One region of the Marinococcus tarijensis genome, then DNA from elsewhere that is predicted to be linked to it. Evidence: predicted binding sites of a transcription regulator. Region 1 holds the regulator's gene; each other region holds the start of a gene.
The links. The regulator LexA, encoded in region 1, represses DNA repair genes until DNA is damaged. The targets are predictions, from matches to a motif close to CGAACATATGTTCG.
Positions count from the first base shown of each region.

Region 2: the regulator LexA is predicted to act here: its motif matches at 1,626-1,639, upstream of ACTTK7_RS11115 (DNA polymerase IV).
Region 3: the regulator LexA is predicted to act here: its motif matches at 2,140-2,153, upstream of ACTTK7_RS10920 (YolD-like family protein).
Region 4: the regulator LexA is predicted to act here: its motif matches at 2,028-2,041, upstream of recA (recombinase RecA).

Region 1 is NZ_JBQOJA010000009.1:82,787-87,000, forward strand. It holds gene tkt (transketolase) at 1-357, opposite strand, end outside; gene ACTTK7_RS07285 (DUF896 domain-containing protein) at 545-784, opposite strand; gene ACTTK7_RS07290 (YneB family resolvase-like protein) at 852-1,511, opposite strand; gene ACTTK7_RS07295 (hypothetical protein) at 1,539-1,781, opposite strand; gene lexA (transcriptional repressor LexA) at 1,940-2,566, shown strand; gene ACTTK7_RS07305 (hypothetical protein) at 2,617-2,931, opposite strand; gene ACTTK7_RS07310 (hypothetical protein) at 3,061-3,339, opposite strand; gene ACTTK7_RS07315 (hypothetical protein) at 3,381-3,680, opposite strand; gene ACTTK7_RS07320 (hypothetical protein) at 3,855-4,181, opposite strand; gene ACTTK7_RS07325 (hypothetical protein) at 4,203-4,214, opposite strand, start outside.
Region 2 is NZ_JBQOJA010000018.1:25,273-29,486, forward strand. It holds gene ACTTK7_RS11105 (MBL fold metallo-hydrolase) at 1-623, opposite strand, end outside; gene ACTTK7_RS11110 (MarR family winged helix-turn-helix transcriptional regulator) at 1,119-1,577, shown strand; gene ACTTK7_RS11115 (DNA polymerase IV) at 1,709-2,941, shown strand; gene ACTTK7_RS11120 (M20/M25/M40 family metallo-hydrolase) at 3,028-4,086, shown strand.
Region 3 is NZ_JBQOJA010000017.1:52,438-56,651, reverse strand. It holds gene ACTTK7_RS10930 (hypothetical protein) at 285-521, opposite strand; gene ACTTK7_RS10925 (DNA polymerase IV) at 518-1,741, opposite strand; gene ACTTK7_RS10920 (YolD-like family protein) at 1,757-2,104, opposite strand; gene ACTTK7_RS10915 (hypothetical protein) at 2,314-2,553, shown strand; gene ACTTK7_RS10910 (DUF6440 family protein) at 2,773-2,970, shown strand; gene ACTTK7_RS10905 (hypothetical protein) at 3,787-4,137, shown strand; gene ACTTK7_RS10900 (restriction endonuclease) at 4,174-4,214, shown strand, end outside.
Region 4 is NZ_JBQOJA010000002.1:179,132-183,345, forward strand. It holds gene ACTTK7_RS02110 (competence/damage-inducible protein A) at 1-346, shown strand, start outside; gene ACTTK7_RS02115 (DEAD/DEAH box helicase) at 330-1,937, shown strand; gene recA (recombinase RecA) at 2,197-3,282, shown strand; gene rny (ribonuclease Y) at 3,615-4,214, shown strand, end outside.

The DNA.
Region 1 (4,214 bases):
GCCGAGCGGGCCGGTGGTTGCTTCCACGCCGGCGGTGTGTCCGTATTCCGGGTGGCCCGGCGTCTGGCTTCCCCACTGGCGGAAGTTTTTCAGTTCCTCGAGCGACAGGTCGTAGCCGCTCAGGTGCAGCATGCTGTATAGGAGCATCGATCCGTGTCCGGCGGACAGCACGAAGCGGTCGCGGTTAAACCATGCCGGGTTGGCCGGGTTGTGGTTCATGGATTTGGTCCAGAGCGCGTACGCCATCGGCGCCGCTCCCATCGGAAGCCCCGGGTGGCCCGACTGGGCTTTTTCAATGCTTTCGATGGACAGTGTCCGAATCGTGTTAATTGCTAATTGTTCTGTGCTAATTGCCATGCATATGTCCCTCCACTGTATGTATTTTTGGGTGGAAACCCGTACCTGTGAGTTGACCCCGCGGGAATTTCCGTGTTCTTGTACGCTTTTATGATAAAGGTTTTAAAACGATTACACAAGCGTGTTAACAGAGAAAGAAGAAAATCAAAAGGCCTGCTCTTTGTTAAGACCAGGCCTCTCTTTTATCTTAATGTCGGAAGCTGCGGTTCCGTCGTTTCACACGCTCAAGCTTGCTTGGAGTTACATCCGTGCCTTCTTCATCCACCACTTTTACGTTTTCAAGCTGGTTTTTAAACGAAGAACGGAATTTGCTTAAATATTCCTGACGCAGCGCATGCTGTTCTTCTTCTTCTTCAGCTGTCAGCCCTGTTGATTTTTGACGTTTGGCTAACTCATTAATCCGGTCAATTTTTTCTTTCGAAAGCATAAGTTGCCTCCCTTAAAATGGCGTTCCTTTTTTATTATATTAAAAACAGCGCCGTACCGCAAACAAATCATTGCGGTTCTATATCCGCACGCTGCTGTTCATATTCTTTATAACGGCGGTGCACCGTCGCTTTGGAAATATCGTAGCCAAGGCCCCGGAGCGTCAGAGCGATATCTTTAAACGTCAGCTCCCGCTGTTTCAGCTTAACGATTTCTTCAATGGGCACCTCTATTTTCTTCCGGCCGCCGCTGCGGCTCAACCCGAAGTTTTCTTCCGGATGATACCCGTTTTCCACCGCCCGCTGCATCCCCCGCTTAATCTTAAAATTATGCAGACGGCGCTGATGCTCTTCCACAATGGATAAAATCTCCATAATCATATGATCGGTATCTGCAATTTCAAGCTCCCCGTCATCCTTCACCGTATAGATGGACGTACCCCTTTTCTGCAGCTCATGGAGCACGGCAATTTTAGCATTTCCACGTCCAAGCCGCGTGTCATCGGTGATCAGCAGTGTGTCCGCCCCGGTGTCATCGAGGAGCTCAAACACACGGAGAAGTCCGTCCCTCTCCACGGAATAGCTGCTCTCCTGTTCTGTCACGGTCTGCTGCACCGTCCAGCCATTTGATGCCGCAAGAGCTTCCAGCTCCTCCTGCTGCCTGGCAAGCGAGGACTGCTGTTCTTCTTTTTCCGTACTTACCCGGGCGTAAATGATGCATGTTTTCATTTGTCTGCGGTCCTTTCCGTTCGTGTTTTACTGTTCGGCAGCGTCAAACGAAACCGTTCGTTCCCACGGCTGCTCCTGATAGCCCAGCCTGTCCTTTAAAACCGGATGCTCCTGTTCATAGACGATTTCTGCCGAACGGTCTGCTTCCGTGCCGCCCAGCGTGTCCGGAGTGATCGAAGCGTCCGCTGAATATACCAAAAATAAAAGCGCGAATGCAAATAAGGCAAGCATCGTCCAGTCCGTTGAAGTGAAAGTTTTGAGTTTATTCATATGCATGTTCCCCCTGAATGAGAATGTATGTTCCTATATTCATCCAGTATACCAGAATACCTGTTCCCGTCAACAGAAATATTAGAACGGGTGTTTGCGTTTTTGTTCCCCTCATGCTATACTTTACTCAGAAAAATTCCTCAAAAGGAGGTGCGGAGATGAAGCTATCCAAGCGCCAGCAGCAAATTCTTGATTATATAAAAGAAGAAGTAAAAGAAAAAGGCTATCCGCCTTCGGTCCGGGAGATCGGAGAAGCCGTGGGGCTCGCCTCGAGTTCAACGGTGCACGGGCACCTCGCCCGCCTTGAAAACAAAAATTTAATCCGCCGTGACCCGACCAAGCCGCGGGCAATTGAAGTGCTTGAGCTTGAAGACCAGGGCAGCGAGCCGATTCACGAAAGCAAAGCTGTGTACGTGCCGGTGATCGGTAAAGTCACGGCCGGGGAGCCTATCACTGCGGTGGAAAATGTAGAAGAATACATCCCTCTTCCGGAGCGCATGGTGACCGACGAGGAACAGGTGTACATGCTTACCATTCAGGGGGACAGTATGATAGAGGCTGGCATTTTTGACGGGGATCTTGTCGTCGTTCAAAAGCAGCAGACCGCTGATAACGGCGATATTATTGTCGCTATGACCGATGAAATGGAAGCGACAGTTAAACGGTTTTATAAAGAAGAAAACTTTATCCGGCTGCAGCCTGAAAATGCCACCATGGATCCGATCATTTTAGAAAACTGTACGATACTCGGCAGAGTGACCGGCGTTTTCCGCACCATCTTTTAATCACATAAACGGGGCCGCCTGCTTTATCAAAGCAGGCGGCCCCGTTTGTATTATGCCCGGCATGCAAGCGTCCGGTATGACGTAACAATTTGATTTCCTTCGACATCTCTATCGGTAATCACTATCACCGTGGCTGACGTAATATTTTCCTGTTCAATAAATTCGAGCCCCCGGTGCCAGAGCCATTCATACACCGTTGTCATGTCTACGTTCAGTTCATCTTTCCGGAGTGCTTCTGCCGTAATCTGCATCGACAGCAGCAGCTGGTCGCCCTCAAAGATGTGAAGCACCGGTCCATTAAAATGTTCAGACTCTCCCGGGCTGCCTTCATACGGTCCGTGATAAAAGTCAAGCAGGCGTGCCATCACGATTCCCCCTTTAACGACTTCGGCGCACATACGTGCCTGAAGCTCGTTTTTCTATTGGTGAATTGTGATTCCTTTTCCCTGCACCTCTCCTGCTAAACCCGAATTTCCCCCACGTGTCCTGAAGGGTTACTGGTCGAGCCACTCTTTAATCTGCTGCTTGTCGTTATCATCAAGGTTGCCTTCCTCGATCCAGTAATTCACCAGCTTCATCATTCCCTGCTTGGACAGCCCCACCCGGCTGCTGTCGGAGGGGTGGCTACTGATGTCCGTTTTTCCGTATTGGTAAATGTATACATACGGCGCCTCCGCGTGGTTTAAATTGTGAAGGTCCTTCTTTTCAAAATGCAGCATTTGTATGCCCCTTTCTGTTTTCCGGAATATTTTTTGCACCTGCGTCCGCCACAAAAAAGAGCCTCCCGGGAAGGAAAGCTCCGCTTAGCGTTTGATTACATGGATTTAGAATACGGTTTGTGACAGATCGAATGATCGATGGTTTCATCGGAGCCACCGCTGTACACACAATCGCAGGTATCTAATACGTAAGTATGCTCTTTGGCGTGAATGACCTGACTTCCCTGATGAAATAACAGTTTTTCATCGGCCGGCTGAAAATCACTCATCGAATGAAGCACCACTTCGTAGCCATCGGCGTATTCAATCACCTTGTAATGAATTTCATGACCGTCACTGCTATAGGTCACCTGCGGCTGCGTTCTGCATTTGAATTCCACTAAAGCCACTGTCATCCACCCCCTCCACTTATTTATACCACAGTTTTTTCGGTTCGAGAAGACGCCCGGCCGTTTTTTTCAGAAAGAATTTCCTACTCGTGTCAGTGAAAACCGTTTCTCAGTGTTCCTACTGGAAAAAGAAACCTTCAGCCAATTTCTTCTATATAAATAAAAACAAAAAGCACCCTCTCAGCTCGAGGGCGCTTCGAAATCTCTTAATAAATTATCATACGCTTTGTTTACTTCTCCGTCCGTCACGTCCTGAACAGTGATGACGAGACGCTTTCTTTCCGTCGGCTCTTCCTGCTTCAGATAATCCATGCCGATTTTCCATAACCAGTCCGGTACATTTTCTTCCTTTAAACTTGCTTCGGCTGCCATCGCCGATGTAGTCACCTGCACGAGCAGCACGAGCTCTTCGTCCTGATACACTTCGACTGATTCGCCGGCAAAATGGAGCGGGCGCACGCGGTAGCCTTTCAGTCCTTCCTGAGAAAAATCCGGTTCCTGTGCCATCGTTATCCTCCTTTTATCCAATTACGACTGTTC
Region 2 (4,214 bases), on a different contig from region 1:
AGACCATGTCCCGGAACCACGGTATTGTATTTGCCGTCTTTCCAGAGTTCATCCAGCTTCTTTAACGTAAACTGGTAGGACTCGCTGTGATATTCAATAATCGGGATCTCTACATTGCTTAAATAGTCCCCGGCGATACAAAGACCGAGCGGCTCTACGATAGCCGCCAGTCCATCCACGGTATGACCCGGCGCCAGATAGAACGTAATTTTAGTTTCTCCTTCTGTAAGCACCTGCTCATCCGAGTCAACAATGATATCCGGCTTCGGATACATGGCTTCATAGCTGCGGTGAATATAGTATGCACCGTCAAACTCTTTCATTTCCTGCACAATCTCTTCTTTATCCGACCTCGCATTAAATCCACGGGAAGCAATGATAGTTGCTTCGGGGAAAGCGCCGGCTCCAATAATGTGATCAAAATCCGAATGAGTCAGCAGCAAATATACCGGCTGGCCCTTTTTTCGTTCTTCAACAAAATTCCTTATTTCTTCAATTTCGGCTGGAAGCCATGTAGGATCTGTGATTAAAATTAAATCATCTGTCACTACGACAGTCGTATTTGTCTGATAGAGCTCGCTTTGGAATACGCTCCATTGTTCACGGTCTAATCTTTTTGCCACACTGATCACCTTCTTATTAGTCTTCATTTACAGTTTCTTTCCCGAAAATGAAAGGTTTCATTCATGAATTGAAGTATTATTTTATTGAATAATTATATAAATTCATATAAAAGCAGAGCGGCCACTTTTGTTTTTCATAAGCAAATCGTTCGCATTCACCCTCCCTTTCTCTTATCGTACACATACATCCTAATACAAAAGGAGGGAATTTTGTTGCTGAAGCAATGGATAAAAAGCCTCTCTTTCTCAAAACGCTGCTACTACTGCAGATCAAAAACTCCTTATATGCGCCCCTACTTCACAAAACAGGATGAAAAAGTATTTGTCTGCGAAAAATGCCTCGAATACGCTGAAAGAAGGGCTATGCAGCGAGCCGACTAGGAAAAAACGTACGTCATTTTCGTTTTATATATATCGTTTTACGCTTATCTCTTTTTTCGGTCCTGATCTATATTACAATAGAGAAAAAGACCGATTGGAATTGGAGGGGCCCCGATGAACGAACATGATAAGGAAATGCTCGAACTAATTGAAACTGGCGTGGTAACGTTAATGCGCCGGGCAGATTTTAAGCGGACGCTTGACAGTCAGGCAAGCAGCCTGGATCGTTCCGCATATTTGATTCTTCAGGTGCTGCACCAGCAGAGCCCCCGTTCTGCACGTGAATTAGCTGATCACTTCCTCCTCGATATTTCGACACTCAGTCGCCAGATTCACTCGCTGGAGAAAAAAGGTTTTGTTTCCCGCCGCCCGGATCATCACGACAAACGGGTCAACCAGATTTTTATTACGAACGAAGGAATCGAGGCAATCAATACGCTGAAGCAGGAACGGATTCATATGTATGACAGTCTGTTAGCTGACTGGGATAAGGAAGAGCGTGACCAATTTGCCCAGCTGCTCGAGCGATTTAATAACACCCTCGTACAAAAAAGGGGTCTTCCTTCTTCATAATTCACATGCCGGGCCCTCGAGCAGGGCCTGGTTTTTTTACCAAAAACAAGAACGTTTGTTCGTTTAAAATGTTTATTTTGAGGTATACTCTATAGAAAGAAACAATTGTTTCATCAAAGGAGGGATGGGCCGTGGAGCGGGTTATTTTCCTTATTGACATGCAGTCGTTCTACGCCAACGTTGAAAAGCTGTATTATTCCAATCTGCAGCATAAACCAACAGCTGTAGCCGGAGATCCGTCCATCCGTAGCGGGGTGATTTTGGCTGCCTGCCCTATTGCCAAACGCGAAGGAGTGAAAACAGCCGAAACACTTGGAGAAGCACAGCAAAAGTGTCCAGGGCTCGCTATTATCCCTCCGCGCATGGAGCTGTATTTAAAAATTTCTGTACAAATTGCCACAGCGCTTGAAGCCTACACTGATAAAATAGAACCCTACAGCGTGGACGAGCTGTTTGCAGATATGACACATACATACAAACATACCGCTTCCACGCCGGAGCAGGCAGCTCTGTTCATCAACCGGCATCTTCTTCGGGCGTTCGGCGTCTATCCCCGGACCGGCATCGGAGCAACCAAGGTTCTCGCCAAAATGGCCTGTGACCATTTTGCCAAAAAATCGGCCGATGGGATTTTCACCCTGAAGCAGGAACAGCTGGCTTCCACACTTTGGCCTCTGCCTGTGAATCATCTGTTCGGAGTCGGGCGCCGGATGGAAAAACACCTGCGGCAGATGGGGATTCGAAAAGCCGGCCACCTTGCTGCCTACCCTGTGGAAGAGCTGCGGCACCGCTTTGGCCTGAACGGAGAGCTTCTATGGCAGACAGCGCACGGCGTTGACCCTTCCCCTGTCTCTCCCGGCACTCATACGCGCCGAAAGGCTGTCGGCCACCATATGACCCTCCCCCGTGATTACTCGAGCTGGGATGATATCAGCATCGTGCTTCGCGAACTGAGCGAAGAGGCGGGGCGCCGGGCCCGGGCGGAGGGCTGCATCGGCTGGACAGTCGCCGTAGGAGCCGAAGGCCATGATAAAGGCAATTCTCTTCATTTTCAGCGGCAGGCCTCCCAGGCCGAACCGATTAATGACGGCAAAGCTATCTACGAAGCCGCCGCCTCCCTGTTTCGTAAACATTGGACATACTACCCGGTCCGGGGACTGAGCGTCAGCCTGCAGCAGCTTGAAAGCAATCAATTTATGCAGTTGGATTTGTTTTCCGAAAAAGAGCAACGGGAAGATTTAAACAAAACGATCGATGCCCTCAAAGACCGGTACGGACCGGCAGCTGTGCTCCAGGCCTCATCACTTCTACCCGGCGGCCAGGCCCTTGCCCGCGCAGAAAAAATCGGTGGTCACTACAAGTAGATCCCGTCTCCTTCAGGAACAGGAGTTGACGGCAAAGCCGAAAAACGGGATGCTGTAATAAATTGTACATCCAAGGAGGAAAACTTATGAAGGAATCATCTGAACAGTTTCTATACGATCTGCTCCAAACTCCCTCTCCATCCGGCCACGAAATGGCTATTCAGCGTAAGTGGCTTCAGTACGTCTCTCCGTATGCGGATGAAGTTCACACAGACACGATAGGCAATGCCTGGGGCGTCATCAATCCGGAAGCCCCGTTTCACGTACTTTTAGCCGGTCACTGTGACGAAATCGGCTTTCTTGTAAAGTCTATCGACAGCAGCGGCTTCGTACGGGTGGAAAAGCTTGGCGGCATCAGCCAGGCACCTGCACTGGGAATGAAAGTGACCTTTCAGGGCAGGCAGGGACCTATCACCGGCGTTACGGGCGTCAATGCGGAACACAAGGGCGGTAGTAAAAAAGATTTCGCCTTTTCCGATCTATACATAGACTTTGGAGCTAATAGCAAAGAAGAAATGGAAAAATATCTTTCCGTCGGCGATGCAGGCGTTTATGAGCGCACGCCCGAAAAGTTGTTAAACAACCGTTTCAGCGGACGGGGGCTCGACAACCGGACAGGGGCCTTTATTACTGCAGAAGTTCTGCGCCGTCTGCACAACAAACGCCCGGCGGTGGGCGTCTATGGCGTGAGCACGGTCAACGAAGAAACAAACATGGGAGGGGCTCATTTTGCCGGCGCCGGTCTCCGTCCGGATTTAGCAATTGCCCTCGACGTTACATTTGCGTATGATTACCCCGGGTCCAATCCGAATCAGGAAACAGAAGTAGCACTAGGCGGCGGTCCTGTCCTTGCCAAAGGAGCTCCGATTCACCCGACCGCTAATGAAGGGCTGGAGCAGGCGGCCAAAAAAGCCGGTCTCTCCGTGCAATACGAGCTCACTCCGCGGGTGACCGGTACTGACGCCGACCGGCTTCGTCTCGCTGGCAACGGTATTCCAAGCGTCAATGTATCTCTTCCTCTCCGGTATATGCACGCCCCGGTGGAGACAGCCAGCATGGACGATATCGAAAATGTTATCGAGCTGCTGGTCGAATACATTTGTTCCCTGCAGGAAAATGAAGACCTGCGGCCTCTCCGTCCGTAATTTACTTTTGTGTATCTTTTATTTCACGCTCTCTTCTTTTTCCGGAAGAGAGCTTTTATCATTTGTACTTTTTTGATTCAAGGCTGTTCATTTGAAGCTAAAACCGCTACGATACAGTTATGAATATT
Region 3 (4,214 bases), on a different contig from region 1:
CCCAGGTGCGCGAACACCTGGGGTTTTTGCTATTTTATTTCCGCCGAAATAGCTGGCGGTCGATCATGTTTCCCAACAGCGTGGCTGTAAAGGAAAGCACAAACGTGATTAAGATGGAAAGCAGGCAAACCATACGGTTCTCACCTCCTGTCTTTAGAGAGGGTCTCTAAAGACAATTTCCAGTATAGCATGAACATTTACTAGTCTAATATGAACGTGTGCCGATTTTAGCATGAACACTCCATAAAAGGATTCTATGGCTGGAAGCACCTGTCTTGATGTTGTTAATCATACGGACGCATCAGATCATCCAGAGAAAGGTCTAGCAGCGTGGCTAAGGCTTCGGCTTCCCGAAAGCCGATATTTGGCACTCGGTTCATTTCATAGGCTTCATAGACCGGCTTCGACACCAGACTGAACGTACAGACGTCGTTCACGGTTAAATCGTTGGACGTTCGGGCGTGATACAGTAAATCACCGATGTCAAGAGGGGAACGGGCGTCTCGCATAGGCTTGTTCATTTGTAATGACCTCCAATTTTTTTCGATCGTTCAAGGGCTTGGCCCGCATCGGTCAAGGACGAAGCATACATAATAATGCCGCCGCCGTACCGGTCTTTCAAAGCATCAACCGTCTGGTTCAAGGAGGACCGGTCCTCCACCTCATCAAATAAACTTAACTGCCGGTGCGTGTCCGGTTCGACCTTTTCCAATGACACGCCAATGCGCCGGACCGGTGCGCCAAGCCAGTGCCGATCAAACAACTTCTGACAGGCGTGATAGATCACTCGGCCGTCATTGGTCGCCATGTTCAAGGTTAATTGTCGGGAAAAGCCGACCGGGTTTTCATACGTGCCGCCAATACTTAGTGACAGTTGATTTCCTATTAATCGCTCGTCTCGGGTACGACGGGCTACTTCTTCGGATAATTCACGAAGAACGACCATAACATCTGATCGTTGATGGTAGTCTCTCGGCAGGGTCATGCCGTGGCCGATGCTCTTTTTCTGCTGGTGCGTGTCGGGCGTCACCGGAGATGGGTCGATGCCGTTCGCATACTGCCACAACAACTCCCCGTTAATCCCCCACCGATGCTGTAATTCTTCGACAGGATACGTCGCTAAATGGCCGATCTTGCGGATGCCGGTTTGCATGAAGTGTTTTTCCATGCGACTGCCGACGCCGAACAGCTCGCCAATCGCAAACGGCCAAAAATCATCGGCTAGACGGTTCTTGTGTAGATGAAAGATTCCTTTCGGGCGTTTTTTGGCTTGCAGATCACACGCACTTTTCGCCAGAATTTTATTTTCCCCAATGCCGATACGGGCATAAATACCAAACAATCGGAGAAGATCGTTTTGCAGACGTTTAGCGGCTTGCTCGGGCCGGGACTGATGGACCGTTCCGGTCAATTCGATAAACGATTCATCCACGGAGAACGGCTCCACTTGATCGGTGTACGTTAAAAACAGTTCATTGATCTGCGTGGATATGTCGATATAGAGTTGCATCCGGGGTTTAAGGACCGTGACCTCGGGACAAAGCGATTGGGCTTCCCACAGGGCTTGGGCGGTCTTGATGCCGTGGCTTTTCGCCACGGGACAGGCGGCCAGAATCACGCCACTGCGCCGTTCCGGGTCGCCGGCGACGACTACTGGATGCTGGGACAGATGCGGATGATAGACCTTTTCGATGGACGCATAAAAACTCATCATGTCGATCAGAAACACCACTCGTTTCATCGGTTCGCCCTCCTTTTATCCCTGCCACGTCACGGATTGGATATGTTGAAAAGGAATGGTTGCCACAGTTCCACCTATTTGAAACCAAACCTGCGGCGGTGCATCCCGAAAACGGGCCACATAGCCGGTCGCCGTGTGAAACTGGCCGTTCTGCCAGTACGTGACCTCCAATAACCACGTATACGCCATGCCGTCATGAATGATCTGCATGATTTCCTCGATCATCTGGTCGTCCAGTTCGGGCGGCTCCTGCCACGTTTGGGCTTCCTGCCGTTGGAGCCATTGTTTGCGCCATTCCGGGAGAATCATGCGACTACTTTCCCACCGGAGATTACTGGTTGGGGTGAGTTTATTGGATTTCATGGGTATCACGTCCTTTCGTTACTACTTAGTATACACGAACAAGCGTTCGTTTAAACAGAATATTTAAATAAACTTGGAAACATTGTTTCTTCGTATCTTTTAAACAATGTATATAAATATCATTGAATCATTGTATAATTAGGTCTTTTTGGTAGGAATGTTACGATAGGTATAGACATTGAGAAAAGATAGATAAATGAGGAATCGACATGAATCAAGATTGGAACATGGAAGAATTAGAAACGAAGATTTACAGCAGTTCCAAGCAACTATTAATCGTTAGTATTATGCTTATGGCGGTGTCATCGGCATCCCTCTGGTTGCAACAATGGTTGTCATGGCTGGCGATTGTGGTTGTTCTCGTGGCCCTGTCCCTGTTCACCTTTATCAAGGTGGTTCAAATTGTTCAGTGGCAGAAACGGATGAATGAATTAATGAGAGGAAAATGAGATACTAGAAAGGATGAATACCGATGCGGTCGTTTGCTTTTGCGATGACCGATCACTTTTTCCCTAGCATCTTCGAGGGAGAGATTTAGGCCGATCACGAAGAAGCTGCGAAAGCGAAAATCAAAAGCCTGTATGCGAAAGAATGGGATACCGAAGAACAAGCGATCGAGATTTTGACGTTAGAACAACAGTAAATCATGTTAGGGAAGGGTGACGGCTGTGTTTGGACGAAAAAAAGAGGAACAAGACCAACGGTTTTACCTCAAACACAAGAACAGCATTTCATTTCTTGGGGAAGTTTCCATTATTGTTGATCGAGAAACCGGCATTAACTATATCAATTCGTCCATAGGGAATGGAAATGGATTAACCGTTCTATTAGATGAAGAAGGAAACCCCGTTCGAGATCAAACATAAACAGGGTTAGAAAAAGGAGAGGAAAAACGATTGGATAAAGTGAGATTGGGATTTATTTTACTTATCATTTTGATTGGCGTCCTACATTTTAGTGGCGTTTATGTGTTTCCATTATGGTTTATCCTATTGCTCCCAGCGTTGGGAATACTAATCAATATCGGCATTTCTAAATACGAAAGAGATAAAGAAAAAGCTCTACATGAATAGAAATAGAGGAACCATAAAATTTTTCTATGGTTCTTCTTATAAGAGTAATTGAATCTATGTATCTTTGAATCAATAAATCTAAACTATTAGTTAGATAATGGAGTGTACAAAACAAATGCTTTCTTTTTTTACGATTTATAAGGTCTTTTGGGTATACCCTAAAGAACAAGAGAGAAATGCTGGCATATCAATGTTTTTTAAGGTTCTTTTAAATGGTTCATTTACATTAGAAAAATAGAACAAGAAAGGAAGATTAGCATGAGAATTGGTGACATTATTTTCGCCGTAGTTGTAAATATTCCGATCGCGGTGGCTATGTTTTTTTCTTTGAATCAGATGCTTCTACACTGCCCTCTCCGCAAAATTTAAAAGAAATATATAACCACGTTTGGGCTATTGCTATGGGCATTACGGTGGTGATCATGGCCGTGGCATTCTTTGTTAAAAAAGATGATGAACTTATGTTAAAGCTCGGCTTACCAGCTATGGTGTTCCTAATTGCGGTTCAGATAATAGTGAATCAAATGCCTATATAATAGCTGTAAGCCGATACTTTTTTCTATTAAAATAAGAAGCGTGGAAAGAAGCATTAAAAGAAAGAGGGATTTTGTGATACTTATTGGCAATATATTAGTTTTGATCTTGCTCGGGTTCATCCTTGTTCATTTTTACCGAAAAGCGGAATGGATATGGTTTACTATTACCTGTTTATTTGCGGTGCTTGCTGTGGTGAATATCATCCTCTATGCGGTGGATGTAGATGGTTCGATTACAACCACGATTGAGACGCTGAAAACCATCGTTGATGTTTTATGGAACATCGCTTTGGTGGTAGTGATCGGGGGAACAGCTTTCTTGTTCTTTGTGAAGCAACAGAAAGAACTCGCTACAAAACTTGGGATGGCAGGCATTGGTTTTTTAATCATCGTGTTTTTTGTCAAAGAAACGATTCCCGTCTAATAGGGAAAACACGTTAAGAGAAAAGGAAGCGTTACGATGGAAGGCTTATCTATTTCAACTCTTATAACAGCTGTGAT
Region 4 (4,214 bases), on a different contig from region 1:
TACGACGTATTCCAAAGCAGCCAAAGAGCACATTCTCGGCATCGACCGAACGCTTCTTGACCAGGAGGGGGCCGTAAGCGCAGCCTGTGCAGAGGCGATGGCCGAAAAGGTAAAGGAAAAATTCAGCACCGATGTTGGTATTTCCTTTACCGGCGTCGCCGGGCCGGACCGTGATGAAGGCAAAGAGCCCGGACTCGTCTGGATCGGAGTTTCCGGACCGAAGGGGACGATCTCAAAACAAATTCACATCGCCGGCACCAGGGATCGTGTCCGCTTTATGGCTTTATATGAAGGGTGCCGATTGTTATGGAAAGAAAAGGTGGTAGAAAATGACAACATTCAATGATTTTCAAATGAAGGACGAAATTAAGCAGGCGGTACGGGAGATGGGCTTTGAAGAGCCGTCCCCGGTACAGGAAAAAGCGATTCCCGCCGCTCTTGAACAGAAGGATCTGATCGGCCAGGCTCAGACGGGTACCGGTAAAACGGCGGCGTTTGGCATTCCGATTTTAAATAAAGTAACCGAGGAGCCGCACGTGCAGTCGATCATCATTACCCCGACCCGCGAGCTTGCCATTCAGGTGTCCTCTGAAATCCAGAAGCTCTCCAAGCATTTGAACATCCGCTCGCTGCCGGTTTACGGCGGCCAGTCGATCGGCCATCAGATTAAAGCACTCAAGCAGGGCGTACAGATTGTCATCGGCACGCCGGGGCGGGTGCAGGATCACCTGCGCCGCAAAACGCTGCAGCTGGACAAGGTAAATACTGTCGTACTCGACGAAGCGGACGAGATGCTCGACATGGGCTTTGTCGAAGACATTGAAGCGATTTTAAAGCAGGTGAACGTCGACCGGCAGACGCTTTTGTTCTCGGCGACGATGCCGCCGGCGATCCGTAAGCTGTCGAAAAAATACATGGTGGACCCGGTCACAGTATCCATCAACAAAAGTGAAGTGACGGCGCCAAACATCGAGCAGTCCTACTTTAAGGTGCTCGAGCGCAACAAGCAGGATTCCCTCTGCCGGATTCTGGATGCACGGGACCCGGACCTTGGCATCATTTTCTGCCGGACGAAAAAAGGCGTGGCGGATCTGACCGAAATTCTGCAGGCCCGGGGCTATCTCGCAGACGGGCTGCACGGAGACCTGACCCAGCAGCACCGGGACGCCGTGATGAAGAAATTCCGTGACTCGGCGATTGAATTTCTCGTTGCCACAGACGTGGCCGCCCGCGGCATTGACGTGCAAAACGTCACCCACGTGATCAACTACGACATTCCGCAGGATCCGGAAAGCTACGTGCACCGCATCGGCCGGACCGGCAGAGCCGGGCGCAAGGGCGAAGCGCTGACGCTTGTAACGCCTCGCGAAATGAAGCATCTGCGCTCGATTGAGTCGGAAATTAAAATGTACATTCCATCGCACCGGGTGCCGACCATCGAAGAAGTGGTGGAAAAGCAGCAGGAGGCGTGGAAGCGTCAGATCGCCTCGCAGATGGAGGAGGAGTCCGAGCTCGGGCTGTTCAATGACATCACCGATGAGCTTCTTGCCGAGTACGATCCAAAGGACGTGGTCCGTGCGCTGATGAAGCTGAACTTTGCCTCCACGGTCGGCGAATCCGATGAAAGCTACAGCTTTGGTGAAACCGGCGGTGCCCGCGGCATGACAAGATTCTTTATCAACGTCGGCCGCAATGTAAACATGACGCCGAAAATACTGATTGAAGAAATTTCGAACGCCGTCGGCATCCCCGGCAAATCCATCGGCAAAATTGATATTTTTGATAAATTTACCTTTGTGGAAGTACCGCAGGACAGCGCGCCGTTTGTGTACGAAGCCCTCCGGCACGCACGCATCAACGGCACGCGCGTGAACCTCGAGCCGGCGAAGCCGCGCCCGGCCCGTCCAAACCGGAACACGCAGCGCCAGTCCCAGTAATCCGTTCGCTCTTCAGCGGCCCCGCCGCTGAAGAGTTTTTTTTCCGCCAGCCTGCCAGCGGCCGCATCTTCCGGGAAATATGGAAAAACACGAATAAATGTTCGCATATCTGTTGGCAAATCGAACAAAAAACGATATAATATAGAAAGCAGGAAAACAGCGGGAACGCTTCCTGAATAACAGCAGGCATGTATGGATGCATTCTTCGTGGGGAAGAGCGTATCTGTTTAACAGTATATATCCTTGAAGGAGAGATAAGATGAGCGAAAGAAAAGCCGCATTGGATCAAGCATTGAGCCGCATCGAAAAACAGTTTGGCAAGGGGTCGATCATGAAGCTCGGCGATCAGACCGACCGCCGCATATCCACTATTTCCTCCGGCGCACTGGCCGTTGATATTGCCCTCGGGGTCGGCGGGTATCCGCGCGGCCGTGTTGTGGAAATTTACGGTCCGGAATCCTCCGGTAAGACGACCGTGGCCCTGCACTCCATCGCCGCTGCCCAGCGCGACGGCGGCACAGCGGCCTTTATCGATGCGGAGCACGCTCTGGATCCAAGCTATGCCCGGGCGCTTGGCGTCAATATCGATGAACTGATCCTTTCCCAGCCGGATACCGGCGAGCAGGCGCTTGAAATTGCTGAAGCGCTCGTGCGAAGCGGGGCAATCGACATTCTTGTTATTGACTCCGTGGCGGCGCTTGTACCGAAAGCGGAGATTGAAGGCGAAATGGGCGACAGCCACGTGGGTCTTCAGGCGCGCCTGATGTCCCAGGCGCTGCGGAAGCTTTCCGGAGCGATCAGCAAATCGAACGCCATTGCGATGTTTATCAACCAGATCCGTGAGAAGGTCGGCGTCATGTTCGGCAGCCCGGAAACGACTCCCGGCGGCCGTGCGCTGAAATTCTATTCCTCGGTGCGTCTTGAAGTGCGCCGGGCGGAAACCCTCAAGCAGGGCAATGAAATGGTCGGTAACAAAACGAGAATCAAGGTAGTGAAAAACAAAGTAGCGCCGCCGTTCCGTCAGGCAGAGGTGGATATTATGTACGGGGAAGGCATCTCGCGTGAGGGGTCCATTCTTGATATCGGCGCGGAGCTCGACATCGTGCTTAAAAGCGGCGCATGGTATTCCTACGAGGGCGAACGCCTCGGACAGGGACGGGAAAACTCGAAGCAGTTCCTGAAGGAAAATGAAGAAACGGCCGCGGCCATTGAACGGAAAATCCGCGACCACTACAAGCTCGACGATATCCAGGCGGAACCGGACGAGCCGGAGGAAGAACCGGAAGCTCCGGCAGAATCCGGACTGCTTGTCGAAGAGGAAGAAACAGCAGATACAAACCGTTAAAGCACTGCCGAGGCGCCGGAATTCCGGCGCCTTTTTTCGTGTGGAACAACGTCCGGGCGCGAAGCCTCCGGCGGGGAGGCCGGCAGCACACCGGCCCGGAGTGAAAGAAAACGGTGTCAATCCCCATAAAAGCAGGGATTTCTGCCGGTGAGCTTTCTTGACAGCACCCTGCGGTAAAGATACAATAAAGAAGTGGAACGTTTGTTTTGTTCCGCACTTCGATGAGCGTATTAATTCGCAAGCAGAACAATGCGGACACGAAAAAGAATCATCAATGCAACTTTCGCAACAACCGAAAGTGAACAATCAGATAGCAAGAGGAGGTGACATGTATGAACACTGCAATCATCTCCATTTTGCTTGTTATCGGTGCATTGATAGTTGGTTTGATTGGATATTTTGTCCGAAAAGCGATTGCCGAAGCGAAATTCAAAAGCGCCGAGCACGAAGCCGGCCAGATTGTGAAAGAAGCTGAGCGGCAGGCAGAGACAATCTTAAAAGAATCGCGGTTGGAAGCTAAAGACGAAGCACATCAAATTCGGGCAGAAGCAGAGAATACTCTGAATGAACGAAGAAATGAAGTTCAAAAACAAGAAAACCGCTTAATGCAGAAGGAAGAGAGCCTTGACCGTAAGAGCGAGACGTTTGACAAAAAGGAAGAATCCTTGGAGCGCAGAGAGGAGTCTCTCTACGAAAAACAACAACAGGTTGAGGAAAATAACAGCAAAGTGGAGGAGATTCTCGCCAGACAACAGGAGGAACTTGAACGTGTTTCCGGCATGTCGCGGGAGGATGCCAGAGAGCTAATCCGCCGCGAAACCGAACAGGAAATGGAACACGAAACGGCGCTTCTGATCAAGGAACGCACAGAAGAGGCCAAACAAGAAGCCAACAAAAAAGCGAAGAATATTTTATCCCTGGCCCTGCAGCGC